DNA from 4 places in the Paraburkholderia sp. 35.1 genome. Region 1 is predicted to be linked to each of the others. Evidence: riboswitches for the same ligand, from Rfam matches in the RefSeq annotation. Region 1 holds a riboswitch; each other region holds the start of a gene.
What was found. Region 1 has a riboswitch for cobalamin ahead of cobW (cobalamin biosynthesis protein CobW). Riboswitches for the same ligand answer to the same signal wherever they lie in the genome.

Region 1 (7,719 bases):
CGGGGCCGCGAGTATCAGTTATTCCTGCGCCGGCTCGTCTTGCGGCCAGCGGTTTTCGAACACGCAATCGGCGAGCGGCAGACGGCTCGCCCAGCGCTCCGTTTCGAGCATCGGCTCGCTATAGAACGCAGCGACGTGGCCGAGGCACAGAATCGCGACCGGCCGCGCGCCTTCCGGCATCACCAGTAGCTGGTGCACCGCGTCGACATCGAATAGCGACACCCAACCAAGCCCGAGTCCTTCCGCGCGCGCGGCGAGCCACATGTTCTGGATCGCGCACGCGACCGACGCGAGATCCATCTCCGGCAGCGTGCGGCGGCCGAAGACGTGTCGCTCGCGCCCGTCCATCAACGCGATCACCAGCAACTCCGCGCATTCGCGCATGCCTTCCACCTTCAGCTTCATGAACTCGTCGCGGCGCTTGCCGAGCGCGTCGGCGGTGGCGAGCCGTTCGCGCTCGACGATGTCGCGCAAGCCCGTGCGCAGCGCCGGGTCGGTGATGCGCACGATGCGCCACGGCTGCATGTAGCCGACGCTCGGCGCGTGATGCGCCGCGTCGAGCAGACGCCGCAGCACCGCCGGATCGACCGGATCGGGCACGAAGTGGCGCATGTCGCGGCGTTCGTAAATCGCGCGATAGACCGCATCGCGCTCGGAGTCGTCAAAAGGCTTCGCCATGAAAGAGGGCGGCCGTGAAAGCCGGGTTGGAGGGCCAGTAAGCGTGCATATAGGTTGCCACAATCGGGCCCACGCGGAACACCGCTTCGCCGGGCGCGTCGCTGTGCGCGCGCGTGGCGAAGCGCTGCGGCGCGAGCGGCGTCGCGAGCTTCGAGTAGTGGAACGTGTGGCCGGTCAGCGTGCCGTGGACGCCATCGATCTGCTGCATGCCGAGCGACGTGAAGCGCGTTTGCATCGTCGCGTGACCGGGCAGCAGGCCCAGCATCGGCGTGCTGGTGCCTTGCGCGTCGGTCAGCGTGTCGAGCAGATAGAGCATGCCGCCGCACTCGGCGACCAGCGGTTTGTCCGCCTCGACGTGCGCGCGGATCGATGCCGCGCTGGTCGAGTTGCCCGCGAGCGTCGCCAGATGCAGCTCGGGATAGCCGCCCGGCAGATAGAGCGCGTGCGTGCCGGCGGGCAACGCTTCGTCGGCAAGCGGCGAGAAATAGCTGAGCCGCGCGCCGAGCGCTTCGAGCAGCGCGACGTTGGCCGGATAGATGAACGAGAACGCGGCGTCGCGCGCGATCGCGATGTGCTTGCCTTCGAGCAGACGCGGCAGCACCTCGGGCGAGGGCACGCCGAAATCGACCGGCGGCGGCAGTTCGGCGAGCGCGGTCGACGCGAGCGTATCCGCCGCGCGTTCGAGGCGCGCTTCGAGATCGTCGATTTCATCGGCCTGGTGTAGGCCGAGGTGGCGGTCGGGCAGCGTCATCTCGTCGCTCGCGGCGAGGTGGCCGCACCAGCGCAACCCGGGCGGCAGTGCTTCCTGCAACATCTGCGCGTGCCGAGCCGAGCCGACGCGATTCGCGAGCACGCCGTGGAACGGCAGTTGCGGTCTGAAGCGCGCAAGGCCGAACGCGACCGCGCCGAAGGTCTGCGCCATCGCCTGCGCGGAAATCACCGCGAGCACCGGCACGCCGAACGTGGTCGCCAGATCGGCGCTGCTCGGCGTGCCGTCGAACAGGCCCATCACGCCTTCGATCAGGATCAGATCGGCTTCTTGCGCCGCCCGCGCGAGCAGGTTGCGGCATGCGCTTTCGCCGACCATCCACAGATCGAGCGACAGCACCGGCGCGCCGCTCGCGCGCGCGAGGATCATCGGATCGAGAAAATCCGGCCCGGTCTTGAACACGCGCACGCGACGTCCGAGCCGCCGGTGATAGCGCGCGAGACCGGCAGTGATCGTGGTTTTGCCTTGTCCCGACGCGGGCGCGCTGATGAACAGCGCGGGGCACGCCCCGAAGGAAGTCCCCTGGGGGGACGCCCCGAAGGAAGTCCCCTGGGGGGACGCCCCGAAGGAAGTCCCCTTGGGGGGCGCCCCGGACGAAGCCCCGTTGGGAAACGCCGACATCGCTCAGAACTCCACGCCGCGCTGCGCCTTCACACCTTGCTCGCGATACGGATGCTTGATCGCGCGCATTTCGGTGACGAGGTCGGCAGCTTCGATCAGCGCGTCCGGCGCATGGCGTCCGGTCACGACGACATGCAACATCTGCGCACGCGCGTTGATCACCGCGAGCACTTCGTCGAGCGGCAGGTATTCGTACTTCAGCACGGTGTTCAGCTCGTCGAGGATCACCATCTGGTAGTCGCCGCTTTCGATCATCCGCCGCGCTTCGTTCCAGCCTTTGCGCGCTGTCGCCATGTCGGCCTCGCGGTTCTGCGTGTTCCACGTGTAGCCGTCGCCCATCGTGACGAAATCGCATTGCGCGATCGCGCCGAGGAAATCGCGCTCCGACGTATGCAGCGCGCCCTTGATGAACTGCACGACGCCGAGCCGCATGCCGTGGCCGAGCACCCGCACGGCCATGCCGAACGCGGCCGTGCTCTTGCCCTTGCCGGTGCCGGTGTTGACGATCAGCAGGCCTTTTTCGACGGTCGCGCCGGCCTGCTTCTTTTCGTGGCCTTCGCGGCGGCGTTCGGTCATGCGTTGATGCGATTCCGGATCGGTTTTCATCGAGGGTCCTGGTTTTGAGAGGCGGGATGGGATGGGGGCGCGTCGCTAAGGGCAGCGTCGTTCGCCGCTGCGATCGCCACCGTGATGCCGGCGTGCGCGGTCTTGCGTACGATCAGACGCGCGTTTTGCGCGGTTGTGGTGGAGTCCGGCGCCGTTGCCGCCAGCAGCGCGCACGGCTCGCACACACCATCGACGCCGAGATGCGCGTGTGCCGCCGCCGACGGCGACGCGACCGGTACCGCGGCGATCTGCTCGCGGCTGAACAGTTGCAGCGGCAGCTGATGACGTGAGCAGAATTCGAGCAGACCGGCTTCGTTGGCTTTGGTGTCGATCGTCGCGATCGCGCGGATCTGCTCGAAGGCATTCGATCCGAGCGCTGCGCGGACGGCGGCTTCGATCTCAGCGGCTTTGCTGTGCAAGCGGCAACCGATGCCGACGCTCAGCGTTTTGATCGCGCGTGCGAGTCCGTGTCGTGTCGCGCTCGCTGCCAGTTCGTGAGCAACGCCGGCGTCGCGTTTGGCCGCATCACGCGCCAGTGCGAGCGACGCCACAGCGCCGATCACGACGATCGCCGGCGAGCCGAGCCCCGCGCGCGCCACCGCCTCGGCGAACTCGCGAAGCGGCGCGAGCACATGACGCTGCTCAGGCCGCGTCGCCGACTCGATCGCCGCGCACGGCGTGTCGGCGGACATGCCGGCAGCGAGCAATGCGCGGGCGATCTCGCCGAGCCGGCGCATGCCCATGTAGATCACCAGCGTCATGCGCGTCGCGGCGAGCGCGGCCCAGTCCGGTTCGCCACTGCCGGCGCCGTGGCCGGTGACGAACACGACGCCCTGCGCGTGATCACGATGCGTGACCGCGATACCGAGCGCCGCGGGCGCCGCGATGCCGGCCGTGATGCCGTTGATCACGTCGACTTCGATACCCGCGGCCTGTAGCGCCTGCAACTCTTCGCCGCCGCGGCCGAACACGAACGGATCACCGCCCTTGAGCCGCGCGACGCTGCGCCCCGCGCGCAGATGCCCGAGCATTTGCGCGACGATGTCGGCTTGCGGCGTCGACGGATGGCCGCCGCGTTTGCCGACGTACAGGACTTGCGCGTCGGTGCGCGCGAACTGCAGCACGTCGGGATTCACCAGATCGTCGACGAGCACGACATCGGCCTGCGCGAGCGCACGGGTGGCCTTCAGCGTGATCAGTTCGACGTCGCCGGGACCGGCGCCGATCAGCCAGGCGCGCGTCATCGCGGCGTGCATGGCGCGCGCCATGCGGTGATGGAAGAAGAGACGCGGCGTGCGACAGCGCGCGCGGCGGTGAATATAGTGGTCATGCGCAACTGCGAATCCGGGCACGCGCGATGCCGCGCTGCTACGCCTTCACATCCGTTCCCCGCGGATTCCGGCGGCCGGCGGCGCCGCGTGACGCACGGATGCAATGCGGCACCGCCTCCGCGTCTGGCCGGTATCCGGGCTGGCGGCCTCATGCGCTTCGCCTTCCCGTCCCGGTTTGTGGATTCGCGGGACAGTGGCATCAAAAAACGCATGCGCGGCACGTCGGAATCGAAGGCGAATCGAATCGCGCGCCGCAGGTCGCTTACCGTTGCGGGGACAGCACAGGTTGAACGCGCGAGGCGCTGCCTGTTTCCCGTTTAACTGCACACGCGAGCGCATGTGCGGGCACCAAACGCGCGCATACGATAGCACATGGCGCCTTGCCGGATAAGCCTCGGCGGCGCTTTCCGGCTCGGTGCGTTGCTTGACTGCGCAAGGCCGCGGGCCTACACTCGCACGCACTTTGGGTGCTCGCGTGCGCGCTCGTGCGCATGCAGTTAAACGGGAAACAGGGAGCCACCTGCTCTGGAGCGGCTAACCTGTGCTGTCCCCGCAACGGTAAGCGAAAAGCGGTTCCGGCTTGATAGCCGGGCACCGCAGTGCCGGCTTCGATGTCCTCGCGCAAGCTCGCGTGGACATTTCACCACTGGACGAGAAACCACTCGGCCGGGAAGGGGAAGCGGCGCTTTCGCCAGCCCGGATACCGGCCCAACGAAGCAGAACGACCGCCGCGGGGATGCGGCGGCGCGTTCATGACCTCAGTTCCGCTTTCTGTATTTCCGTTGTCGCGGCAATGCCGTCGTTCGTCCCCGTGTCTGGTAATCGCCGGTACTGCTGCGCGTGCTTCATTCGCTCCATTCGCCAGCCGACGCGGACCCACGCGCGGACTTTCCGGCATACCGATCAACGCCAAGGGATGGACCTCACGATGCAAACTCAATTGCGCAAGATCCCCGTCACGATCGTCACGGGCTTTCTCGGCAGCGGCAAAACCACGCTGCTGCGGCACATTCTTCAGCATGCGGGCGGCAAGCGCATCGCGGTGATCGTCAACGAGTTCGGCGAGCTCGGCATCGACGGCGAAATCCTCAGGGGCTGCGGCATCGGTTGCGATGAAAACGGCGTCGAGACTGAAGGACAATTGTATGAACTCGCGAACGGTTGTTTGTGCTGCACCGTGCAGGAAGAATTTTTCCCGGTGATGGAAAAGCTCGCGGAGCGCCGCGACGAACTCGATCACGTGCTGATCGAAACGTCGGGGCTCGCCTTGCCGAAGCCGCTTGTGCAGGCGTTCAACTGGCCGCAGATCCGCAACGGCTTCACGGTCGACGCGGTGGTGACGGTGGTGGACGGCCCGGCCGCCGCGAGCGGCCAGTTCGCCGATAACCCGCTCGCCGTCGATGCGCAGCGCAAGGCCGATCCGAATCTCGATCACGAGTCGCCGCTGCATGAGCTGTTCGAAGACCAGTTGTCGGCGGCCGACCTGGTGATTCTGAACAAGACCGATCTGATCGACGACGCGCGGCAGCACGAGGTCGAAGCCGCGATCCGCGCGGAGATTGCGCCGCAGGTGAAGATCGTGCGCGCGCAGCAGGGGCGGCTCGACCTGCATACGCTGCTGGGCCTCGAAGCGGCGTCGGAAGAGACGATCCACCTGCGTCATGACCACCACGGTTCCGCCGACGACCCCGATCATCACCACGATGAATTCGATTCGGTCGTCGTGCAGGCATCGGTACCGTCGCGCGACGCGGCGCTCGCCGCCTTGCAGGCGCTCGTCGAAACCCACACGATTTACCGTGTCAAAGGCTTCGCGGCACTGCAGGGCGCGGCTATGCGTCTCGTGATCCAGGGCGTGGGCCGGCGCTTCGAGAGCTACTTCGACCGGCGCTGGCAAGCGGGTGAAAATGGCGACGGCGCGTTGAGCCGCTTCGTGCTGATCGGCGCAGACCTCGACCAACACGCGCTGCAACAGGCGTTCGACGCGGCGCTCGGCGCGACGTCGAACGCGACGGCATAAACGGGCGCACCAGCATGCATCTGCTGCGCACGACGCCGGGCGGCTTCGTCGACGATACGCAGGGCGTGATCCGCATCGATCAGCAGCCCGCCGAGATCGTCGTGCTCAGTTCCGCCGACACCACGCTGTCGCTGCTCGCGAGCGTAGTGCCGCGTCTCGGCGACGGCTTTCCGAGCGTGCGGCTCGCGAACGTCACGTATCTGCGTCAGCCTGCCTCGGTCGATTTCTATCTGGACGACGTGTTGCAGCATGCGCGCGTGGTCGTCGTCGATCATCTCGGCGGCGAAACGTATTGGCCGTACGGCATCGAGCAGGTGGTCGCGCTCGCGCAGCGCAAACAGCAAACACTCGCGATGTTTTCCGGCGATCTGCAGGAAGACCCGAACCTGCTCGCGCGCAGCACTGCGAGCGCCGAGTTGTGTCAGCAGCTGTGGCGCTATCTGCGCGAGGGCGGTCCGCAGAACGCCGAGGCGTTTTTGCGCTGCGTCGCGTATCGCGCGCTCGACTGGGGGCGCGAACCCGATCCGCCGCGCGCGTTGCCGGCCGCGTCGCTGTATCACCCTGAGCGCGATACCCCCATCGTCGCCGACTGGCAGGCGCGTTGGCGGCAAGACGCGCCGGTCGTCGCGATTCTGTTCTACAAGGCGCATCTGCAGGCCGCCAATACCGCGGTGTTCGATGCGCTGATCGACGCGCTCGAAGCGCAAGGGCTCAATCCGCTGCCGCTCGCGATCACGTCGCTGAAGGATGCGCTGAGCCGCGATGTCGTGCAGTCGCTGTGCGCGCAACATGGTGTCGCGCTCGTGCTGAACACGACCGCGTTCGCCGCTTCCGCGATCGACGACCCGGAGCCGCTCGCGCTCGCCGGCGACGCGCCGGTGTTTCAGGTGATCCTGAGCGGCGGCAATCGCGAAGACTGGCTGAAGGACAACCACGGCCTCAATTCGCGCGACATCGCGATGCATATCGCGCTGCCCGAAGTGGACGGGCGCATCATCACGCGCGCGATCAGCTTCAAGGGGCTCGCGTATCGCTGTTCGCATACGCAGGTCGACGTGGTCCGCTATCAGCCCGACCTCGAACGGGTGCGCTTTCTCGCCGAGCTGAGCCGGCGCTGGTGCCGTTTGCGTTCGCTCGATAACGCCGACAAAAAAGTCGCGTTGATTCTCGCCAACTATCCGATGAGCGAAGGGCGCATCGGCAATGGCGTCGGGCTCGATACGCCGGCGTCGGTGGTCGGCATTCTGTCGATGCTGCGCGATGAAGGTTATGGTGTCGGCGAATTGCCCGAAAACGGCGACGCGTTGTTGAACAGGCTGACCGAAGGCGTGACCAACGATCCGGTCGTACGCGATCTGCGTCCGGCCCTGCAAAGCCTCGCACTCGACGACTATCTCGCGCATTTCAACGCGTTGCCGGCGAGCGCGCGCGACGCGTTGAACGCGCGCTGGGGCAAGCCCGAGCAGGACCCCACGCTACGGCGCGGCCGCTTCATGATCGCCGGCTGGCGCTGCGGCCTGGTGTTCGTCGGCATTCAGCCTGCGCGTTCGCGCGAGCACGGCGACTACGCGAGCTATCACGATGCGGAGCTCGTACCGCCGCACGCATACCTCGCGTTCTATTTCTGGCTGCGCCATCAGTTCGGCATCGACGCGGTCGTGCACGTCGGCAAGCACGGCAACCTGGAATGGCTG
Region 2 (7,719 bases), on a different contig from region 1:
TCAGATCCCTGGATTCGGGTGAGCAGGCCAACGGCAGTTAGCCGGTCGAGGATCCGGTAGAGGGTCACGCGATCCACTTTTCCCGCGCCTGTAGCGGCGCCCAGATCGCGGGCGAGTTCTTCGTGCGAACGGGGCTGTTCGGCGCCCTCCAGGCGCTCGAGCACGGCAACGGTAAGCGCGGTGGAGCGCAGCCCCGCCTCGCGCAGGCGCGATGGCCAGTCGGTAGGAGCGTGTGGTGGATGTTTGCGCGGAGAGTGGCGGGTAGGCATGGATGACCGTGGATGCAACTGTCCAATGATGGAATGATACATCGTCCCGCGCGGGCAAGGCCACGCGTGTCGTATGGTCGTCGTCATGGACCTGGCGGCATGCCCTGGTCGAACAGCGGTTGCAGGCCATCCTCCGCAGCGATGGCCATCGGACGCCCGACTGCCGTCTGCCGGCCGCCTGCCGAGCGCTCGAGCCGGTACAACGCGCCGAAGGCGAAGGACGGCGGTTGCATTCCGGCACCGAACACAGCCTCGCCACCGCGTCGCACGCTGTCCGCGAGCCATGACATCAGGCGCAGGTGATAGGGGTTGCGGGCAATTTCACCATGGTGACAGGTCAACGCCTCGATCATGGTCGCGACGATCGAGCTGTCGAGTTCGACGAGCGTGTTGGGCTGCTCAAGCGTGCCCCAGAATTCTGTCTGCGCAAGCCAGACGGCGTGGGTATGGTGCTGCAGGGCGTCACATACGAGCCAGTGGACACCGATGTGCGTCGCAGAGCCATCACGCTCGTGCGGGCAGAAGACGATGCGCGGCCGATAGTCGTCGAACAGCGCGGCGAGGCGGTCGACGTCACGGGCCCAGCCTGCCGGGTCGGCGCGGCGACGCGCTGGCGTGACCGGCTGGCGACCATCGAAGGCTGGATCGAGCAGCGCAAAATCAAGCCGGGTACAGCCATGACACAGCTCGTTCCATCGTTCACTGCGGCGGCATGGAGGTACACGCGCAGGATCCCCTGGCGGTCGTAGTCTTCAACCGCCTCGCAGTTCGGTGCGCAACGATGATTGATCCAGCGGGCGGCGTTCCCGCCGGTGCCCGCATCAATGCAGTAGCGGCCGTCACCCAGCGCAAACAGAAAGGTGTGGAACGGGTCTTCGGCGTTGACGGGATGCTGGCGTCGTGCTGCGGGGTGGGTAATGCGCGCCCCCCTGTATTCGATGATGCGCATGCCGCGCGGCATGTCGGCAACGGCAAAGACACCCTTGCCATGGATGGGACTGCGTCGGATCTGGATCAGGCGGGGCATGAATGCAGGAATGTATGCGGTGAAGCAGACTCAAGTATAGCGTTCCCTTTTCTAATTATCGCAACTGTGTTGCGTTTACGATGCGGGTTAGATATCGTTCTGCCGAAATCGCGGGCGATCCGACCGCTGGCGCGATGACCCGGACGTGAAGCGGGCAGCCTGCACGGGCAGGCATGCGCTAGCCAGGCCGCGGCGCGGGGGAATTGAGTGTGCGATCGATTAGAATTGCGCACGCAAAGCCCGGAAGCTGGTGCAAATCCAGCGCGGTCGCGCCACTGTGACCGGTTTCCTGAAACCGGGAGTCAGACCTGGGCCTTGTCTTCCTTCACCTGTCATGGGGCGCGAAACCCCAGGAGAACCGCCATGACCTGCATCGTCAGTGTCCACCGGGCATCGGCTGCCCGTTGCTTCCTCTTTTTCTCCCGTCGTTTGTGTTGACCCGGTAAGTGTCGCCGGTCAGCACGGCATGCCTGGTTCGTGTTTCCGGCAATCGTGCGGTGTTTCACTGCGTCGATGACATGGTGGATAGGCACGTGTGTCGAGCGCATAAAAAACAGGCGCACCGCATACGGTAGCGCCAGAGAAAAAAGAAAAGAGAGCAGGACAATGAAGAAAATCTCGATCCTTTCGCCGTCGCGAACGCAGCGACGCCGCAGCCGTCAGCTCACAGCAGGGATGCTCGGCTGCGCGTGGCTGATCGGCTCGTCGTCCGCGTTTGCTGATGACGGCAGCGGCCCGGCGGCAGACAGCACGCAATCTGCGCAGGAGCCGGCACAGACGCTGCCGGCTGTTAAGGTCCAGGCATCGGGCCATACGGATACACCGGACCTGAGCACGCCGATCCGTACCGGCAGCCGGCTTGGACTGTCGAGCCTCGATACGCCGGCGAGCGTCGAGACGCTCACCGGTGAGCAGATTCAGGTGCGCGGCGACACCACGGTCAACGAGGCCATTACGCGTGCGGCCGGATTTGCCACCGACGCGGCACCCGGCAATGGCGGCACGTCGGTCTCGGTGCGCGGCTTCAGCGGGCCGGAGTCGATCACGACGCTCTATGACGGCACGCGCATGTATCCTGGCGCAGGCACGGTGACCTTTCCGTTCGATACGTGGTCGGTCGACCGGATCGAGGTGCTGCGCGGTCCGGCGTCGGTGCTCTACGGTGAGGGTGGCATCGGCGGCGTGATCAACGTCGTGCCGAAGGCGCCGCAGCGCGACTACGCGACCACGGTCCAGATCGGCGCGGGCGCCTATGGCGAGAAGCGCGTGGCGCTCGATACGACGGGCGCGCTCGGGCCCATGCTGTCATACCGCTTTTACGTGAGCGATGACCGCTCGAACGGCTGGGTACCGCGCGGCGATTCGCATACCACGGCGCTCGGCGGCGCATTGCGGCTCGACGTCGATCCGACCTTGTCATTCACACTCGACTACGACTACGGCCGCCAGAAGCCGGCGCGCTATTTCGGGATTCCGGTGCTCGACGGTGCGCTCAATCCGGCGTTCCGCTACCAGAACTACAACGTCGCCGATTCCGCGATCTCCTATTACGACCAGTGGACGCGGCTGAACGCGAAGTGGCACGCCATGCCTGGCATCACGGTGCGCAACCAGCTCTATTATTTGCTGACCAACCGCCACTGGCACGATAGCGAGAGCTACGCCCTGCAGCCGGATGGCGATGTGTTGCGCAGCGATTACATCGAGATCCTCCATCATCAGCGGCAGATCGGCGACCAGCTCGACACGACGATCGACGGGCGTGCATGGGGCCATCAGAACCGGCTGGTCGTCGGCGCGGACTTCAATGTGATCTCGTTTGTCGATACAAGCAATTCACCATACGGCGGCTCGTCGATCGTGCCGGCATTCGGTTTCGATCCGGGCGTGTTCGACAGTCCCGATTCGACCGTGCCCGCGTTTCGCACCGTCACGCATCAGGCGTCCCTTTTTGCAGAGGACCGGTTCGAGCTGACCGAGCGGCTCGCGTGGGTGAGTGGCCTGCGTTACGACCATATCGACTTGCATCGCGACACGTTCGCGACTGCCACGACTGCGGCGTCGTCGTTCGACAGGACGTTCGCCCATACAGGATGGCGCACGGGCCTTGTGTTCTCGCTCACGCCGACACTGTCCGTGTACGGTCAGTACACGACCGGCACCGACGGCGTCAGTTCGCTGATTACGCTGTCGCAATCGAACAGTCAGTTCACGCTGTCGACCGGTCAGCAGTGGGAGGCGGGTGTCAAGCAGGAAGTGCTCGGCGGCCGCGGATCGTGGACCTTCGCGGTGTACCAGATCGTGAAGCGTAACCTCGTGAGCACCGATCCGCTGAACCCGGACCTGAGCGAGCAGGTCGGCCGGCAGTCGTCGCGCGGCGTCGAATGGTCGGGCGCGCTGCGGCTGGGCGGCGGCTGGTCGGTCGAGGCGAACGCGGCGCTGCTGCGCGCGCGGTACGACGATTTCGACGAGGCGGTCGATGGCCAGAGCGTGTCGCGCGCGGGCAACGTGCCCTACAACATCCCCGAGCAGACCGCGAACGTGTGGCTCGACTGGGCGTTCGCGCCTGGCTGGCGCGCGGGAGCCGGGGTGCAGTATGTCGGACGGCGCTTCGGCGACAACGCGAACAGCGTGTCGATTCCGTCGTACACACTGGTCGATGCGTCCGCGTCGTGGCGCGCAACGCGCAACCTGACGCTCGCGCTCTATCTGCGCAACCTGACCAACCGGACCTATGCGGTCTCCACGCAGAACGACGGCACCGAATGGCTGCTCGGCGCGCCGCGCTCGGGGTGGGTCACCGCGACGATGACTTTCTAGCCTCATTGATCGGCAAAGCCATGACCTCACTGCATATCGAAGAGCTAGGCTGGTCGCCGCCGTCGCGGGACGCGAGACGCCCGGACGACGGCGAGAGCCTGTTGCGGCGGATCGTGCTCGAAGTGCAGCCGGGCGAATTCGTCGGCCTGATCGGACCCAACGGCAGCGGCAAGACGAGCCTGCTGCGGTGTGCGTTCCGTTACGCAAGGCCGCACAGCGGCGCCGTCAGGCTGGACGGCGACGACGTCTGGGTCAAGTCCGGGCGCTGGGCGGCGCAACGCATCGCGGTGGTACAGCAGGACCCGCCCGACGACTTCGGCCTGACGGTGGAAGAGGTCGTCGCGATGGGCCGTACGCCGCACAAGGGGCTGCTCGACGGCGACACCGCCGTGGACACCGCGCTCGTCGACGCCGCGCTGCACGATGTCGAACTCGATGCGCACCGGCAGCGGCCGTTCGCTTCGCTGTCGGGCGGCGAACGGCAACGCGCGCTGCTGGCCCGTGCACTGGTGCAGCAGCCGCGTGTGCTGATGCTCGACGAGCCGACCAATCATCTCGATCCGCGGCATCAGATCGAGCTGCTCGGCCTCGTGCGGCGGCAGCGGATCACCACGTTGGCCACGATTCATGACCTGAATCTCGCCGCTGCGTTCTGCGACCGGCTGTACGTGATTGCCTCGGGTGAGATCGTCGCGTGCGGCGCGCCGCAGGCGGTACTAACCGAGCCCTTGCTGAAGACGGTGTATGGCGTCGATGCGCTTGTCGACCGGCACCCGGTGACGGGACGTCCGCGCATCACGCTGATTACAGGACCGGAGTCCGGGACATGACGAAAAGGAAGACTTCCCTCTGGCGCGCGACGGCGGCCACCATTTTTTGCGTAGCCGCATCGTACGCACAGGCTGACCGTTATCCGGTTACCGTGCGCAGCTGCAACCGCGATGTGACGTTCGCGCGTGCGCCGGCCAGGGCGGTCAGCAACGATTCGAATCTGACGGAGATGATGCTTGCACTGGGGCTCAGGACACGGATGGCGGGGTTCACGGGAATCGGCGGCTGGATCGAGAAGGTGAAGGACGCAATTGAGAAGTTCGTCGCTGGATCCGAAACCTGAAAAACTCTATATCCTGATGCTCCGCGGGCGGCAAAACAGTAACAGCAGCGCAAGCCGAGTCTTTCTCTATTAAAGGCCGTTGAAGCGGAAAGCCGTCGGCGAAACCTTCTCTCATGTGCGTAACGGACGCCCAGGTCTCGCGCTGCTAAACAGGTGTGAGGCAGCCTGACGAAGTTCAGCGTTGAATGCGGGCGGTGTGGGTCGTGAGCGGCCCATTCGACCTCGCGATGCACGTCGTGCCCAAAGCCGGCGCGAGCCTCTAACAAGGCGTTTCTGTAGGCCAACGCACGCGCCTGGAACCGCGATCCATCTGAAGGCTGAGGGGCCGTCACTGTTGCGTTCCAGCAGGCCGATGCCGGCGCTGCCCGCCTCGCACAGATCGAGCGCCATGTCTGGAGAGCGTCTGCAGCATGGCGCCGTCCGAGGCGGGCAGCGCCCGTGCCAGACGACGCATCGATTCGTTTTCAGCGGCGAAATCGTGTGGTCGATGCGCTCGCGTGCCAAGGGCCGGTGTGACCAGGCTGCCCGCGGGCCGTGCGCGGTCCGCTGCGGATTCGAACATGGTCGGCCTGGTGTGCCTCGCAACCGAGAACCTGCCAGGCAGCCACAACCCTCAGGTTCCCTACGCTCGCTTGCTGCCAAAGGAGCCCTGTCGGTGAACGGGGGCGACCACGCAGAAGAATTTGTGCTGAACTCAAATTTACGATCGCGACGAGATTAAGGCGCATATTGTCGGGATCGCCAGGCCGGCGCAGTAACTCGTCAGCGATCTTTTGTGACGCACGGTGTGGGCCATGCGGCATAGAGCGGCAAAGTGGTGAAGGACAAACTTTGCCTCATGTGTGGTGCCCGGTTATCGGGGAGGGAAAGATGCCAGGCGTGCGGTGAGTACGTTTTCCGGAGCTCGAACTTTCGTGTACTCGAAAACGTACTCATTCGACATTGCCTTCTAGTGGAACGCATATACCTTCCAGGCGCTTTCAAAAACAAAAAGCCCGCAAAGCGGGCTTTTTCACAAACGTCATCAACTAATTGATCTGGATCTATTTTTATGGTGCCCAGGAGAGGACTCGAACCTCCACGGTGTTGCCACCGCTAGGACCTGAACCTAGTGCGTCTACCAATTCCGCCACCTGGGCACGTCTTCAAGCTAGACGGCTATTTTAGCAAGATGATTAAGTTTGTCAATTCCTGCTTCAAACAAACTTGCTTTTCTCATCCGCTCGGTTGAACGCGCAGCGAAGTAATGCAATCGCTACTGAACCACCGTCCTGCTGATCCGGCAATCGAAACACAAACAACGATTTCGACTACCAGGCCTTACAAAAAAAGAGAGCCGCCAAAAGGCGGCTCTACTTTTGAATCTGGTGCCCAAGAGAGGACTCGAACCTCCACAGTGTTGCCACCGCTAGGACCTGAACCTAGTGCGTCTACCAATTTCGCCACCTGGGCAGGTGATGAACAGCAAAGACCGCAATTATAGCGACAGATTCCGACCTGTCAAGCGATTTGCCGAACGCGATTCAACCTCGCGGCGAGCCCGGCGCACTATGCGTCCCAACCACCGCCGCAGGCCCGCGTGGCGCCCGACACGGGTGTTAGAATGCCTCGCAGTAGTTCGTTGGCACGATGCACATCCGGCGTCCCGACGCGAGTGTCACTTGCGATCAGGCAGACGCGCGTCGGCTGGCGTCGAACGAGCCGGACCCAGGCAGTTTCCGGTGCAAATCGCAGTGGAGCAGAAGAGCAGAAAGCAGCAGGTGCAATGACCGAGCCAGCGCAGCCGCCGTGCAGATGCAGCCGAGCGCGACTGCGCGCATTACGCAAACGCCTTGCAGGCCGGATCACATCGCCGACCGACGTCCATGCAACGAGAAAAAATCATCGACAAGCCCTTGAGCAAATTTCCGTATCCGATTCCAAGCCGCGAAGAAATCCTCGGCGTGCTGCGCACGAGCGAAATGCCGCTTGCCGCGAACGACATCGCCGAAGCCCTGTCGATCAAGCGCCAGGAGCGCGAAGGATTTTTCAAGCGTCTCGGCGCAATGGAGCGCGACGGCCAGATCCGGCTCGATCAGCGCAATCTCTATCAACTGACCCATCCGTCGAACTTCGTCGCGGGCCGCGTCCAGGGCCATCGCGACGGCTACGGTTTCCTGATTCGCGACGACGGCCAGGACGACCTGTTCCTGCCCAACGGCGAGATGCAGAAGGTCATGCACAACGACCGCGTGCTCGCGCGCATCGTCGGCTATGACCGGCGTGGGCGGCCCGAAGGGCACATCGTCGAAGTCACTGACCGCGCGAACAAGCGCGTGATCGGCCGTCTGCTCAACGAGAACGGCGCGCTGATCGTCGCGCCCGAAGACAAGCGCATCGGCCACGACATCCTGATCACGCAGAACACCCGCAAGGCGAAAGTTGGCCAGGTCGTGGTGGTCGAGCTGACCGATTTTCCGAGCCGTCATTCGCAGCCGCTCGGCCGTGTG
Region 3 (7,719 bases), on a different contig from region 1:
GAGGAACTGGTGGCCGGGCGTATCGACGCGGGTCTGGTGATCGCGCCGCTGCCGTCGCGGCATGCGGCGCAGTTGTCGTGGCTGCCGATCGCGCGCGAGCCGCTCGTGATCGCGATGTCGACGGAGATGGCGCAAGGCTTGCGGGGCAGCGTGAACGCAAACGGCAAGGGCAGCGCCGCCGAAGACCCCGCCGCCGAATGGCTCGAGATGCCCGTCAGCCTGCGCGATGTCGCCGACGCGCCGCTCGTGATCTTCCCAAGACGTCTCGCGCCAGGCTTTTATGACATCATTATGGATTGCTACGGCGTTGCCGGCCTCGCGCCACGGATCGGCCAGGAGGCGATCCAGATGCAGACCATCGTGAGTCTCGTGTCGGCCGGCATGGGCGTCGCGCTGGTGCCGCAATCGTTGCGTAACCTGCGGCGCACGGGCGTCGTGTACCGGCCGCTGTCCGAGTCGGTGCCCGCGATCGAGACGGGCCTCGTCTGGCGCACCGACGAGGTCAGCCCGGTGCTGGCGGGCTTCATCGACATCGTGCGCGCGCATGCGGCGAGCGTCGCGTCACGTGTCTAGATCCCGCTTCTGATTCCCTGTAAAAACTGCTTTCGAACCTGAACTGCCCATAACTACACGATGCTCATTCACCCCAATTTCGACCCCGTCGCCATCCATCTGGGGCCGCTCGCCGTGCGCTGGTATGGCTTGATGTACCTCGTCGCGTTCGTCGCGGCGATCGTCGTTGCCCGGTTGCGGCTGCGGCTGCCGTACGTCGCCGCGCAAGGCTGGACCGCGAAGGATATCGACGACATGCTGTTCTACGGCGTGCTAGGTACGATCCTCGGCGGCCGGCTCGGCTATGTGCTGTTCTACAAGGCGAGCTTTTATTTCGCCCATCCGCTCGACATCTTCAAGGTGTGGGAAGGCGGCATGTCGTTTCACGGCGGCTTTCTCGGCGTGACGATCGCGATGATGCTGTTCGCTTATCAGCGCAAGCGCTCGTGGCTGCAAGTCACCGACTTCGTCGCGCCGATGGTGCCCACGGGCCTCGCGGCGGGGCGCCTCGGCAACTTCATCAACGGCGAGCTGTGGGGCCGCGTGACCGATCCGTCGGCGCCGTGGGCGATGCTGTTTCCCGGCGCCGCGCCTGACGACGCCACATGGCTCGCCGCGCATCCGCAACTGGCCGCGCAATGGCATCTGAACGAAGTGTTCGCGCAATATCACATGCTGCCGCGACATCCGTCGGAGCTGTACGAGATCGCGCTCGAAGGCGTGGCGCTGTTCTTCGTGCTGATCTTTTTCTCGCGCAAACCGAAGCCGCTCGGCGCGATTTCCGCGATGTTCCTGATCGGCTACGGCCTGGCGCGCTTCACGGTCGAATTCGCGCGCGAGCCGGACGATTTCCTCGGCCTGCTCGCGATGGGGCTGTCGATGGGTCAATGGCTCTCGCTGCCCATGATTCTCGCGGGCATCGGCCTGATGGTGTGGGCGTATCGCCGTGGGCGTCGCGAGCAGGCGCAGGCGGTTGGCGCGAACTGAGCGGCGCTCGGCTAGCGTAGCGAGTGTTGCATGAAAAAACGCCACGGCATCGATGGATGCCGTGGCGTTTTCTGTTTGGGCTTGCGCTTGCGCGTCACTTCATCTGCACCGACCCCGACACGTTGACCGTCACCGTCGACGTGCCGCCTTCGAGCGACAGCGGCGCGCTCTTCGCGTCGGCGCCCATCGCGCGTGCGCTCATCATCATCATCGGACGCGGCATCACGCCGCTGTGACTCACGTTGACCTCGCGGATCGAATAGCTGCTAAAGCCGAACGCCTGCGAGGACGCCGCGGCCTGCTCGCGAAACGATTTGATCGCCTCGCCGCTGAGCCGCTGTTCGGCCGCGCGCTGCGCTTGCGGCGACAGCGAGAAACGCACGTTGCCAACCTGCATGATCGATGCCATCTGTCCGGCGAGCTTCGATGCCGCGGCGAAGTCGCGCGATTCGAGCACGACTTCCGTGCGGCCGCGCCACGTCGTGATGCGTCCGTCGCGGTCCGTCGACGGGAAGATCGAGAACGCGCCCGAGCGCGCGGTCACGCCGCTGACGCCGCGCGCTTTCTGCAATGCCGCGTCGGCGCGTTCGTTCAGCGTCGACGTCAGCGACGACGGCTCGCTCGCTTCCTGCTCGTAAAACAGCGTGATTTCGACTTCGTCCTGCGGGACTTCCGCGCTCGCCTGCGCATTCAGCGACAGCACGCCCGAAGGCTGCGGCATCATGGTCTGCGCTCGAGCGGGCGCAGGGTTCAGTGCGAGTGCCACAGGCGCGCCCAAGGCGAGCGCAAGTGCGAGGGACCGCGCGGTTTTTGTCGTCATGACTGGAATCCTTGTTTGAACAGGTTGTGCACGTTCGACGCGAGCGCCGGGTGGTGGCGCGCGGTTTGACGGATGCGCTGGCGAATGCATCGGCTTGCCGTCGAGCGGCCGGTTCGAGTTCACGCTTTCGTCGACCGATTAGGCGCGTTTTACCGACGCTTGGTTCCCCAATTAGTGCTTCGCCGCCGCATCGGAAACGATGACCTGGATGCGATCACGACACGTGCCGCGTCGCGCGTTCGCCCTTAAACCAGCTGTTTAATGATGAAGCGCCATTCGGCTTCGGTCACCGGCGTGATCGACAGGCGGTTGCCTTTGGCGAGCACGCGCATGTCCTGCAATTCGGCATGCTCGCGCAGCGCGGCAAGCGGAATCAGCCCGATTTTCTTCTTGAACACGACGTCGACGAGCATCCAGCGCGGCGTTTCCGGCGACGATTTCGCGTCGTAGTACGGACTCTTTTTATCGAACTGCGTAGGGTCCGGATACGCGCTCGACGAGACCTCCGCGATGCCCGCGATGCCGGGCTCCGGACAGCTCGAATGATAGAAGAGCACGCCGTCGCCGACCTGCATCACGTCGCGCATGAAGTTGCGCGCCTGATAGTTGCGTACGCCGGTCCACGGCAAGGTGCGATGAGGTGCGTTGGCGAGGTCGTCGATGCTTGCTTCGTCCGGTTCGGACTTCATCAGCCAGTAGCGCATGAATCGGAGTGAGCGTGTGAGATTGAACGAAGCGCAACAACAGCAGGCGCGTACGGAAAAGCCCCTGAAAAAGGCGCTCAAACGAAAAAACGACGACCAAAGAAAAACGGCATCGAACCGAAGTCCGATGCCGTTCCAGATAAGGTCCCCGCCTTAGCCGCTAGGCCGGCATCCTGAACCGAGGGTTCAGAATTGGTCGCAGTTAGCAACACTTCGGGTACATCAGACTGAGTGACGCGCACACCCGTGCTACAAATTTCCGCAACCGTGCACATGGCATTGGTTCAAGGAATGTATGACCTTGGCGAACCAGGCAGGGAAGCTAAACCGATGAAGCTACAACCCAAACCGTTCAACACGTGACCGATTCGAAACCGGCCCACTACTGCTTACTGCAAGCTGTACTGCTCGATCACAGTACCTAGCTGTTCGTTCATTTGCTGCATTGTACGCCGGATTTCTTCAGCGGGAAATGCTTCTCCGTGTCGCACGCTGCTTTGCAGCTTAAGCAGTTCCGATGCCAGCGACAGCGCAGCCATCACCGCGATGCGATCGGTGCCGCGCACGTTGCTGCCGCTGCGGATTTTCTTCATCTCGGCGTCGACGCGCGCGACCGCCTCGAGCAGCGCGCCTTCCGTTTCCGGCGAGCAGGCGAGACGATAGGGTACTTCGAGAATCGATACTTCGATCTGCTTGGTGGTCATGCGCTTTCTCCGTGTCGGCTCACGTCGCTTTCCGCTTCCTCGTGTCCGGGCTGGGCGGACTCGAGCAGATCGAGCTGGTTATCCGGTTCGCTGCTCGCGCGTGCGCGCGGCAATTTTTCGAGAATGGCATTCAGGCGCACCTGAGCGTCGTCGATCTTGGCGGACAGCGCGTCGCGTTCCGCCTGCAGTGCGTCGCGCTCTTCGCGCAATTGCGCGAGTTCCGCATGCGTGGCTTGCACTTCGGCACGCGTTTGCGCGAGCTGCTCTTCGAGCGCGAGCCGCGCTTCGTTGTGGCGCTGGCTGATCGCAATCAGCTTGCCGATGTTCTGGGAGAGTGATTCGAGTTCGGTGAGCATGTGCTGCGTCCTCTAAAGACATCGCATTTTAGCGCGGAATATTACAGGTTCCGACAATTGTCTCGTTTCGAGACGTAACAGCATCGCTACGTGCAGGTTCGTTGCGTGTCGTGTCGTCGACCATAAGGTAAAAAACCGGTAATCCATCGGACAATAACCTGCATTCAACAGAACCGATTGCGCTCCGGTTGACCTTTCTTGACGCCCCGCGAGGCCGCTCGTAAACTTCCCGCACTCTGGTGCCCGCGCGCGCTTCTCGGCGCGCGCAGTTAAACGGGAAGCAGGACGCGCGCGGTGCCAAAACCGGATGCGCGAACCTGCGCTGCCCCCGCAACGGTAAGCGACCGCATGTGATGTGCTCATGCAGGTCGGTCCTGGTCGCAAGGTTGGAAGTTCAACGTGCGAGTGTGCCACTGCGCGTCACGCGTGGGAAGGCGGGATCGATGTGTCGTAGCCCGGATACCGGCCAGAAAAGAGGGACGTCCCCCGCGAAAACGTTGAACAAGGGGACGCCTCGTGACGCGTCGGCCTGCGGGGAAGCAGGCCGCGCACGCTATCCACAGGAATGTCATCCCATGCTGTCCCCCATCGCCCGCGCAACGCTGCTCGCGTTCGCGAGCCTGCCGCTCGTCGTGCATGCGCAAAGCGCCGAGCCTGCATCCGCGTCCGCGACGCCGTATTCGTCTTCATCGTCCGCCACGGATGCTACCGCCGCAAACGCTGCAATCGCTGCCAATGCCGCCTCCGCCGATGCATCGGGCAACGTGCTGTCGCCGATCGTCGTGACCGCGCAACGCGGACCGCAAGCGTTGCGTGATGCGATTCCGCAGACCACGCAGTTCGATCAGCAAGACATCGCCGACACGACCGCGACCGATCTGCCCGGCCTGTTGCAACTCGCGCCAGGCGCGCAAATCTCGCGCACGGGTGGCCCCGGTTCGACCGCGAGCCTCTTTCTGCGCGGCGCATCGTCAACGCAATCGCTGCTGCTGATCGACGGCGTGCGCGTCGATTCGGTGAGTCTCGGCTCAGCTCAACTCGCACAGATTCCGCTCGATCAGGTCGATCACGTCGAAGTGGTGAACGGCAACGTGTCGGCGTTGTATGGCTCGGGCGCGATCGGTGGCGTCGTGCAGGTGTTCACGAAAGACGGCGGCGATCATCCGCCGCGTTTCAATTTTTCGGTCGGCTACGGCAGCTATCGCACGCAGACGCAAACAGCCGGCGTGAACGGCGCGCTCGATCAGGACGGCCGCACGACTTTCAATATTTCGCTCGCGCGCACGAAGGACGACGGCTTTTCGTCGCTCGATCCGCTCGAGGCGCCGAACGCGAATCCGAACGCAAACGGCAATCTGAACGAGAGCATCAGCGCGTCGCTGCGTCACAAGTTCACCGACAGGTGGGACGCGGGCGTCAGCTACTTCCAGTCGAACAACGACAACAGCTACGACAATGCGTACGGCGAGCCCACCGATCTGAACAATCTCTATAGCAAGGTGCGTCAGGTGTCGGTATTCGCGAACGGCAAGCTGACCGACTGGTGGACCACCCACGTCACGCTCGCCGAGGGCGACGACCGCAGCGTGTCGAACACCAATGGCATCTACAACGGCCGCTTCGATACCGACAATCGCCAGTACACGTGGCAGAACGATTTCGCGCTCGCCGCGAACCAGAAGCTGCAACTCGGCTACGAGCATCTCGACCAGACGCTCGACTCCGACACGTTCGCCGCGCCCGACCGTCGCGTCGATTCGGTCTTCGCGGGCTACAGCGCGCGCTTCGGCCGCAACCAGATTCAGGCCAACGTGCGACGCGACCAGTACTCCGATTTCGGTGGGGCGAACAGTTACTATCTCGGCTACGGATTCGACATCACGTCGCGCTGGAAGGTAACCGCAAGCTATTCGGATGCGTTCCGCGCGCCGAGCTTCGACGATCTGTACTATCCGATCAGCGGCAACCCGTCGATCCAACCCGAGCGCAGTCATTCGGTCGAAGCCGGTTTGCAGTACGCGACCGATGCGCTCGGCGTGATGCGACTGAACGCATTCCAGACGCGCTATACGAATCTGATCGACTACGTGCAGACGATCCCCGGCATCTACCTCGCGGAGAACGTCGGCCGTGCGAAGGTGCAGGGACTCGAGGGATCGTGGAGCGGTCATGTCGGCAAGACCGACGTGCGCGCAACGGTGACGCTGCAGAACCCGGTCGATCTCGACAACGGTACCGACCTCGTGCGGCGCGCGCGTCGGTTCGGGTCGTTCGCGGTGAACCGCAGCATCGGTGGCTGGCGGGTTGGCGGCGAGTGGATCGTCAGCGGTCCGCGCACCGATAGCACCGGCAACCTCGGCGGTTATGGCATCGTGAATCTGTCGGCGCGCTACAACGTCACCAAAGCTTGGTACGTCAGTGCGCAAATCGACAATCTGTTCAACAAGGATTATGAAACGGCCTACTCGTATAACTCGCCGCGACGCGGTGCGTATCTCACGCTCGGCTGGCAGCAGCAGTGACGCGCGCGCCGGGGTGGCCGCATGCGTGAGCGCACGCGGATGAGTCGCGCGTCCGCTTCGCTGCGTGCCGCGATGGCGACGCCGCGCCCGATGAACGCGAAACGCGCGGCCGCGATCTGGCTCGGCCTCGCGTTCGCCGCCATCGCGGTGCTCGGCGCCTCGCTGGTGCTTGGCAGCGTGCCGCTCGCGCCGTCGCGCGTGCTTGCGGCGCTCGTGCCGACGCACACGTTCGGCGGCACGGGCAGCGACGATCTCGCCGGCGAAATCGTGCGTACGTTGCGTTTGCCGCGCGCGCTCGCGGGCTTCGCGTGCGGCGCGTTGCTCGCGCTCGCCGGCGCGCTGCTGCAGGTGCTGCTGCGCAATCCGCTGGCCGAGCCATACGTGCTCGGCGTGTCGGGCGGCGCGGCGACGTTCGCGCTCGTTGCGATGATTGCGGGCGGCGCATGGTGGCTCGTCGATGCGAGCGCATTCGCGGGTGCGTTCGTGTCGATCCTGCTGGTGCTCGGCCTCGCGCGTCGCGAGCTATGGCGCGGCGAGCCGCAGGACACGTCGCCCCGTTTGCTATTGACCGGCGCGGTGATCGCGGCCGGGTGGGGCGCGCTGATCACGCTGCTGCTCAATCTCGCGCCCGACAGCCGTCTGCGCGGCATGCTGTTCTGGCTCACCGGCGACCTCAACGGCGGCGCGCTGCCGTGGACCGCGCTGATGGCGCTCGCGCTCGTGCTGCTCGCGATCGTGCCGGCCGCGCCGCGTCTGAACGTGTTGCTGCGCGGCGACGCGGCCGCTCAGGCGTTGGGCGTCGCCGTGATGCCGCTGCGTTTGCGTGTGTACCTGGTCGCGTCGCTGGCGGCGGCCGCGGCGGTGACGACCGCGGGCACGATCGGCTTCGTCGGTCTCGTCGTGCCGCACATGCTGCGGCTCGCGTTCGGCAACGATCAGCGCATGCTGCTGCCGGCGGCCGCGCTCGGCGGCGGTGTCGCGGTGATGGGCGCGGATCTGATCGCGCGGACCGTGATCGCGCCCGCGCAATTGCCGGTCGGCGTGATCACGTCGCTGGTCGGCGTACCGGTGTTC
Region 4 (7,719 bases), 1.7 Mb from region 1:
ACCTTATCCCGAAGTTACGGTACCAATTTGCCGAGTTCCTTCTCCCGAGTTCTCTCAAGCGCCTTAGAATACTCATCTCGCCCACCTGTGTCGGTTTGCGGTACGGTCACTGTGAAACTGAAGCTTAGAGGCTTTTCCTGGAACCCCTTCCAGTTGCTTCGCCACCGAAGTGGCTCGCCTCGCACCCTTGAATTCCGCGCCCGGATTTGCCAAAGCGCCTTCTCCAATGCAAGGACCGGGACTTCCAACACCCGGACAACCTTCCGCGATCCGTCCCCCCATCGCATTTCACAATGGTGCAGAAATATTAATCTGCTTCCCATCAGCTACGCATTTCTGCCTCGCCTTAGGGGCCGACTCACCCTACGCCGATGAACGTTGCGTAGGAAACCTTGGGCTTACGGCGAGGGGGCCTTTCACCCCCTTTATCGCTACTCATGTCAGCATTCGCACTTCCGATACCTCCAGCACACTTTCCAGTGCACCTTCGCAGGCTTACGGAACGCTCTCCTACCATGCACATTACTGTGCATCCGCAGCTTCGGTATATGGCTTAGCCCCGTTACATCTTCCGCGCAGGACGACTCGATCAGTGAGCTATTACGCTTTCTTTAAAGGGTGGCTGCTTCTAAGCCAACCTCCTGACTGTTTTAGCCTTCCCACTTCGTTTCCCACTTAGCCATATTTGGGGACCTTAGCTGGCGGTCTGGGTTGTTTCCCTCTTGACACCGGACGTTAGCACCCGATGTCTGTCTCCCGTGATTGCACTCTTCGGTATTCGGAGTTTGCTATGGCGTAGTAATCCGCAATGGACCCCACAACCATGACAGTGCTCTACCCCCGAAGGTGATACACGAGGCACTACCTAAATAGTTTTCGGAGAGAACCAGCTATTTCCAGGTTTGTTTAGCCTTTCACCCCTATCCACAGCTCATCCCCTAACTTTTCAACGTTAGTGGGTTCGGTCCTCCAGCACGTGTTACCGTGCCTTCAACCTGGCCATGGATAGATCACCTGGTTTCGGGTCTACACCCAGCGACTGGACGCCCTGTTCGGACTCGCTTTCGCTACGCCTGCCCTAATCGGTTAAGCTCGCCACTGAATGTAAGTCGCTGACCCATTATACAAAAGGTACGCCGTCACCCCTTCGCAGAGGCTCCGACTGTTTGTATGCATGCGGTTTCAGGATCTGTTTCACTCCCCTCCCGGGGTTCTTTTCGCCTTTCCCTCACGGTACTGGTTCACTATCGGTCGATCACGAGTATTTAGCCTTGGAGGATGGTCCCCCCATCTTCAGACAGGATTTCACGTGTCCCGCCCTACTTCTCGTACACCCAGTTCTTCCATGCTGTTTTCGTCTACAGGGCTATCACCTGCTATGGCCGCACTTTCCAGAGCGTTCGACTAACAATACAGATAACGTGTACCGGCTGATCCCATTTCGCTCGCCACTACTCTGGGAATCTCGGTTGATTTCTTTTCCTGCGGTTACTTAGATGTTTCAGTTCACCGCGTTCGCCTCACGCAGCCTATGGATTCAGCTACGGATACTCCATTAGGAGTGGGTTTCCCCATTCGGACATCTCCGGATCAATGCTCGTTTGCCAGCTCCCCGGAGCTTTTCGCAGGCTACCGCGTCCTTCATCGCCTGTGATCGCCAAGGCATCCACCACATGCACTTGTTCGCTTGACCCTATAACGGGTGTGTCTCTGTGTCGACCCACGCTAGCGCTTTAGCGCTTACGTGGGTCCCATCCCCGCAGGGGATAGACGCACTCGCTACAGGTTGAGTATTCGTGTTGCGCCGTATTCCAAAGCAATCTTTCGATCACCTTTAAAATACATCGATACAATCACAACCCTGATTCACCTACTCCGCACCCATCTCCAGGTGCCTTTCGTGAATCTCTTTACTACTTCTTCCTGATTGTTAAAGAACGGCAGCCGGTATGAAGCCTGTGCCTCATACCGCTCTGACTGGCTCAATCGCCAATGCAAAGTACTCAGCATCACTTCGTGCTGAACCCTTGGCATTGAGGATTGGTGGAGGATGACGGGATCGAACCGACGACCCCCTGCTTGCAAAGCAGGTGCTCTCCCAGCTGAGCTAATCCCCCAGTCTCACAGATACTCCAGCGGCCCCAGCCCTTCAGCTCACCAGACAAGACACTGGTGGGTCTGGATGGATTCGAACCATCGACCCCCGCCTTATCAAGACGGTGCTCTAACCGGCTGAGCTACAGACCCCTGAGCCTGCCTGCGTTTCTTCTAACCACAGCCGATAAGCGTGAGCACTTGAGTGCAATGAATGCACAGCTCTGGAAAGGAGGTGATCCAGCCGCACCTTCCGATACGGCTACCTTGTTACGACTTCACCCCAGTCATGAATCCTACCGTGGTGACCGTCCTCCTTGCGGTTAGACTAGCCACTTCTGGTAAAACCCACTCCCATGGTGTGACGGGCGGTGTGTACAAGACCCGGGAACGTATTCACCGCGGCATGCTGATCCGCGATTACTAGCGATTCCAGCTTCACGCACCCGAGTTGCAGAGTGCGATCCGGACTACGATCGGTTTTCTGGGATTGGCTCCACCTCGCGGCTTGGCAACCCTCTGTTCCGACCATTGTATGACGTGTGAAGCCCTACCCATAAGGGCCATGAGGACTTGACGTCATCCCCACCTTCCTCCGGTTTGTCACCGGCAGTCTCCCTGGAGTGCTCTTGCGTAGCAACTAGGGACAAGGGTTGCGCTCGTTGCGGGACTTAACCCAACATCTCACGACACGAGCTGACGACAGCCATGCAGCACCTGTGTTATGGCTCCCTTTCGGGCACTCCCGCCTCTCGGCAGGATTCCATACATGTCAAGGGTAGGTAAGGTTTTTCGCGTTGCATCGAATTAATCCACATCATCCACCGCTTGTGCGGGTCCCCGTCAATTCCTTTGAGTTTTAATCTTGCGACCGTACTCCCCAGGCGGTCAACTTCACGCGTTAGCTACGTTACCAAGCCAATGAAGGCCCGACAACCAGTTGACATCGTTTAGGGCGTGGACTACCAGGGTATCTAATCCTGTTTGCTCCCCACGCTTTCGTGCATGAGCGTCAGTATTGGCCCAGGGGGCTGCCTTCGCCATCGGTGTTCCTCCACATCTCTACGCATTTCACTGCTACACGTGGAATTCCACCCCCCTCTGCCATACTCCAGCGCTGCAGTCACCAATGCAGTTCCCAGGTTAAGCCCGGGGATTTCACATCGGTCTTACAGCACCGCCTGCGCACGCTTTACGCCCAGTAATTCCGATTAACGCTCGCACCCTACGTATTACCGCGGCTGCTGGCACGTAGTTAGCCGGTGCTTATTCTTCCGGTACCGTCATCCCTCACGGATATTAGCCACAAGGTTTTCTTTCCGGACAAAAGTGCTTTACAACCCGAAGGCCTTCTTCACACACGCGGCATTGCTGGATCAGGCTTGCGCCCATTGTCCAAAATTCCCCACTGCTGCCTCCCGTAGGAGTCTGGGCCGTGTCTCAGTCCCAGTGTGGCTGGTCGTCCTCTCAGACCAGCTACAGATCGTCGGCTTGGTAGGCCTTTACCCCACCAACTACCTAATCTGCCATCGGCCGCCCCTTGAGCGCGAGGTCCCGAAAGATCCCCCGCTTTCCTCTCCCGAGCGTATGCGGTATTAATCCGGCTTTCGCCGGGCTATCCCCCACTCCAGGACACGTTCCGATGTATTACTCACCCGTTCGCCACTCGCCACCAGACCGAAGTCCGTGCTGCCGTTCGACTTGCATGTGTAAGGCATGCCGCCAGCGTTCAATCTGAGCCAGGATCAAACTCTTCAGTTCAAACCTGTTACTGTGTTCGGGCTCTCTCGAACCCGGTCGCTCACTCAACGTACTGACGATGATTGATCCGTCTTTCGACAGACAAACCTTCCTCTAATACTGTGTGAGGCTTCTGATACTTCTGCCTGACAGCAGACTCCGGAGAATCCGCCGCCGCATTCCGCATCAAGCGCCCACACTTATCGACTGTTAGTTTTTAAAGATCGGTCCGCCAAACCCGCCGCGCCTGAACCACCACTACCCGGCACTGCTTCGTTTGCGTCGCTGCGTCTGCAGCAGAGAAACGAGATTATGGAGAGCGGTCGACAACACGTCAATACCCTTCTCACAATTTATTTTAAAAAGTTGAAGAGCTTAAAAATTGAGCAGTGCCGCGTGCAACCTGAATTAGTTAGGCTTCCAATTGAATTCTCCGGAGCGCCGCGGCGAAAGGGAGAGATGAGTGGAGTTGCGAAAAGCCGTTAAGCAGCTTTTCCACAGAAAATGTTCGCAAGGCTGTGGATAACCACTCCACAACTGCGCCAAGTACTTGATGCAAAACCATTCTCGCGCGTTGCGCGCGAGAATGGCCGCTTGCGCGGCCGCGTGTCACCGTCACCATCAGGCGGACTTCATCGTCACCCGCGCATTCGTACGCATAAAAGCGCTGCGCTCGACCATCGCGCCAAACAGCAGCCCGATCGTCGTCCACATGACCACCTGCATGCCGATCGCCGCGACGCGGAACTTCCACAGCAGCACAGCCGGGAACGCGGCCGGCACTTCATTGATGACCGGCATCGACAGTTGCACGGCCGCGATGACCACGACGAACACGAGCCCCGCGACGATCGAACCGTTCCACGCACCCAGCTTCGCCGCCGCGCGACGCCGCACCTTCAGCGAAAACACCATCGTCGCGAGCGAAATCGCGATCATCAGAAAGAACAGGCCCGTGCGCGTGCCGATCGTCTCCGGATCACCGACCGACGGCGGATTGGCCGGATACTTGATATTCGGCACGATCACGAGCGTGATGAACGCGCCAAGCGCGAGCCACGCGGACAGCGCGCGCACGCTCAACGTCCCCGCGCGTCCATACGCATACGCAAACACCAGCGAGAACAGGCCGCCAAATGCCGCGCCATACGTGACCACGCCAGTCAGCAGGCCGAGGCCAGCCTGCGTCTGACGGCTCACGATTTCGGGCTCGGGCGCCTCGCCGCGCGCGGCGGCCGCTTTTTCTTCGAATGAAATGGCCTGATCGACCTGTGGTTCGCCGACGATTCGCGCGAACGCGAACGTGAGCGAGCCCGCGACGATGCCCGCGAGCATCCCGCGCACCAACAATTTACCTACCATGTCGAACTCCGTTAGTGGCAGGGAAAGCCGAGCAGATGGCGGCCGTCGTGCACGAACTCATGCATGTACATGCCGGGCACGAGCGACGTCGCGCCCTGTTCCGCACCAACGAAGTAAAGCGCGAGCAACAGCAGCAAGCCGCCGAACACGACCCATGGCAGCAGTTCGCGTAAAGGAATGGGAGTGGGCTGGGCTGCCGGTTGCGCGGCGCGATCAAGAACAGCTTCGGTCATGATGGACATCTCCTGGGGTGACGCGCCCCGAAAGTCGATTGCAGAGGAATGGTGCGAAGCTCGGGTCTGGCTTTCGGCTCTTGTGGATTGCAATGCCGATTACAGTGGCGCGACCGCGCCGGGCTCTCACCGGCTTCCGTGCTTCGCAGTGTCAGTATTCTACGCGCTAAACTGCGGCTTCCGTGACGGCGAGGGCTACCTCGCAACGCGCGCCGCGAGGCGATGAAACCACGCAGGCAAGTACGAATGAGGCGCCAACGCAAAGAATGGATACGCGACTATTACTGGTGAGCCACGCGGCAACGGCCGCGCAGCGCGCGGGCCGCTTCCCTGACGACGATCCGCTCGACGCGCGCGGTCGCGCCGAAGCCGTAGCGGCGCGACCGCGTCTCGCGCTTCCCGCCCACGGCGCGGTGTTCACCAGCCCCGCCGCCAGCGCGCGCGAAACGGCCGCCGCGCTCGGTCTGAGCGCCACGCCTGCCGACGCATTGGTGGATATCGACTATGGCAAATGGCGCGGCCAGCGCCTCGCGGCCATTGCCGACGCAACGCCCCGCGAACTCGCCGCCTGGACACGCGAGCCCGACACCGCGCCGCCCGGCGGCGAATCGTTCGGTCAACTCGTGCAGCGGGTTGGAGAGTGGCTCGACGCGCAGCAGGCAGACGTGCGTTCATGCAATGCCGTCAACGAAGCAAGCTTCGCGGCCTCTGCGCAAGGTCGAACCATCGTCGCCATCACCCACGCGACTCTACTGCGAGCGGCAATCGTGCACGCCCTCGGCGCATCGCCAACCGTGTTCTGTCGCATCGAGATCGCGCCGCTGTCGGTCGTCGAATTACGCCACTCGCGACGCGGCTGGTCGTGGCGCCCGGCCGCCACCGCCTGAACGCCAGCGCCTGAACGGCACCGCCGCTTACCTGCCCGACACCACGAGCCGCAACCGGTTGGACCCCTCGGGCGTCAGCGTGATTTCGGTGCGTCGATCCTTCGCGCCGAGATAAAAGTGCTGACGTCCCGGCGAATTCTGATCGTGCGTTGCATCGGGCAGGCACGACGCGACATCTGCCGCGACCGCTTCCAATGCATCCGCGTTCGAGCCCGCCGCCTGATGCGGCGTCCACGTGCACTGGAAACTTCGATGCGCGGCCGAACATTGCGCGTCATCGCCATAAGGTTGCGCAACGCCTTTGCCGTCGTCGGGTGTCAGCGAGGCGAAGCCGTCCGGCGCCGCGGCCACGATCCGTTTGAGCGCACCGCAAGGTCTGGGGCTATCGTCGGCGGATGCACTGACCGGCAGCAGCGCAACGAGCGATGCCGCGGTAAGCGCGATAGCCGAAAGTCGATAGGTTTTCATGGTGTGCGTGAAGCTTCCAAAGTGCTGCTGAAGAAAAACTCGCAGCGAGCCACCTTTAATAGCACGCTTCATGCCCATGCGCGCGAGGCCCGAGCACGCAGGCAATGCACGACGGCACACAAATTGCATAGCGCCATACCGGCCGCGACATCGCGCCCGTTTCGATCAAAGCCACTGCCGCCGTCATTTCAACCATCATGTCGACCACTACCGCCGCCCCTACCCCCGCCCGCATATCGTCGGGCATCGAAGGCATCGACGACATCCTCGGCGGTGGTCTTACGCCGAACCGCATGTACCTCGTGGAGGGTGTGCCAGGCACGGGTAAGACCACCCTCGCGTTGCAATTCTTACTCGAGGGCCTGCACGAAGGGCAGACCGGCCTTTATATCGCGCTGTCCGAAACCCGTGCTGAACTGCTCGCGATCGGCGCGAGCCATGGCTGGGATCTGAGCCGTTTCACGATACTGGAGCAACTGCCCGAAGAAGGGCTCGAACCGCAATACGAACAGACCGTGCTGCACCCGGCCGAAGTCGAACTCGGCGAAAGCGTGCGCAACGTAATCGAGCACGTCGACGAACTGAAGCCGGCGCGCGTCGTCCTGGACAGCCTGTCCGAACTGCGTCTGCTGGCGGAGAACCCATTGCGCTACCGTCGGCAGATTCTCGCGCTCAAGCACCATTTCTCGACGCGCGAATGCACGGTGCTGCTGCTCGACGACACGTCGGCCAGCACCTCCGGCATTCAGCTTCACAGCATCGTGCACGGCGTGATCAGCCTCGAAAACGTCGCTCATGATTACGGCGGCAATCGCCGCCGTCTGCGCATCGCGAAGATGCGCGGCATCAAGTTCCGCGAGGGCTATCACGACTTCACGCTCAACACCGGCGGTCTGCGCGTCTATCCGCGTCTGGTCGCCGCCGAGCATCGCAGC

Region 2: linked by a shared signal. The riboswitch ahead of OKW27_RS36485 (TonB-dependent receptor) and the one ahead of cobW (cobalamin biosynthesis protein CobW) in region 1 are both predicted to bind cobalamin.
Region 3: linked by a shared signal. The riboswitch ahead of OKW27_RS32665 (TonB-dependent receptor domain-containing protein) and the one ahead of cobW (cobalamin biosynthesis protein CobW) in region 1 are both predicted to bind cobalamin.
Region 4: linked by a shared signal. The riboswitch ahead of OKW27_RS06985 (CbtB domain-containing protein) and the one ahead of cobW (cobalamin biosynthesis protein CobW) in region 1 are both predicted to bind cobalamin.

The regions. Positions count from the first base shown of each region.
Region 1 covers NZ_JBNDMJ010000002.1:1,962,049-1,969,767, reverse strand. The annotation lists gene bluB (5,6-dimethylbenzimidazole synthase) at 19-678, opposite strand; gene OKW27_RS14990 (cobyrinate a,c-diamide synthase) at 662-2,068, opposite strand; gene cobO (cob(I)yrinic acid a,c-diamide adenosyltransferase) at 2,072-2,674, opposite strand; gene OKW27_RS14980 (cobalamin biosynthesis protein) at 2,671-3,105, opposite strand; partial or broken gene cobA (uroporphyrinogen-III C-methyltransferase) at 3,181-3,918, opposite strand; cobalamin riboswitch at 4,114-4,373, opposite strand; cobalamin riboswitch at 4,454-4,731, shown strand; gene cobW (cobalamin biosynthesis protein CobW) at 4,934-6,025, shown strand; gene cobN (cobaltochelatase subunit CobN) at 6,040-7,719, shown strand, end outside.
Region 2 covers NZ_JBNDMJ010000003.1:3,523,706-3,531,424, forward strand. The annotation lists gene OKW27_RS36465 (Fur family transcriptional regulator) at 1-311, opposite strand, end outside; gene OKW27_RS36470 (hypothetical protein) at 353-622, opposite strand; gene OKW27_RS36475 (hypothetical protein) at 596-1,018, shown strand; partial or broken gene OKW27_RS36480 (SET domain-containing protein) at 1,066-1,296, opposite strand; cobalamin riboswitch at 1,485-1,628, shown strand; gene OKW27_RS36485 (TonB-dependent receptor) at 1,903-4,116, shown strand; gene OKW27_RS36490 (ABC transporter ATP-binding protein) at 4,137-4,946, shown strand; partial or broken gene OKW27_RS36495 (ABC transporter substrate-binding protein) at 5,018-5,176, shown strand; tRNA gene OKW27_RS36500 (tRNA-Leu) at 6,283-6,369, opposite strand; tRNA gene OKW27_RS36505 (tRNA-Leu) at 6,596-6,682, opposite strand; gene rnr (ribonuclease R) at 7,096-7,719, shown strand, end outside.
Region 3 covers NZ_JBNDMJ010000003.1:2,704,314-2,712,032, forward strand. The annotation lists gene OKW27_RS32630 (LysR family transcriptional regulator) at 1-573, shown strand, start outside; gene lgt (prolipoprotein diacylglyceryl transferase) at 634-1,539, shown strand; gene OKW27_RS32640 (SIMPL domain-containing protein) at 1,634-2,359, opposite strand; gene OKW27_RS32645 (EVE domain-containing protein) at 2,605-3,063, opposite strand; RNA gene ssrS (6S RNA) at 3,205-3,386, opposite strand; gene OKW27_RS32655 (cell division protein ZapA) at 3,453-3,767, opposite strand; gene OKW27_RS32660 (ATPase) at 3,764-4,123, opposite strand; cobalamin riboswitch at 4,344-4,608, shown strand; gene OKW27_RS32665 (TonB-dependent receptor domain-containing protein) at 4,699-6,645, shown strand; gene OKW27_RS32670 (FecCD family ABC transporter permease) at 6,685-7,719, shown strand, end outside.
Region 4 covers NZ_JBNDMJ010000002.1:241,024-248,742, forward strand. The annotation lists rRNA gene OKW27_RS06960 (23S ribosomal RNA) at 1-1,693, opposite strand, end outside; tRNA gene OKW27_RS06965 (tRNA-Ala) at 2,042-2,117, opposite strand; tRNA gene OKW27_RS06970 (tRNA-Ile) at 2,171-2,247, opposite strand; rRNA gene OKW27_RS06975 (16S ribosomal RNA) at 2,323-3,855, opposite strand; gene OKW27_RS06980 (CbtA family protein) at 4,456-5,196, opposite strand; gene OKW27_RS06985 (CbtB domain-containing protein) at 5,208-5,429, opposite strand; cobalamin riboswitch at 5,470-5,615, opposite strand; gene OKW27_RS06990 (histidine phosphatase family protein) at 5,696-6,316, shown strand; gene OKW27_RS06995 (hypothetical protein) at 6,344-6,784, opposite strand; gene OKW27_RS07000 (ATPase domain-containing protein) at 6,982-7,719, shown strand, end outside.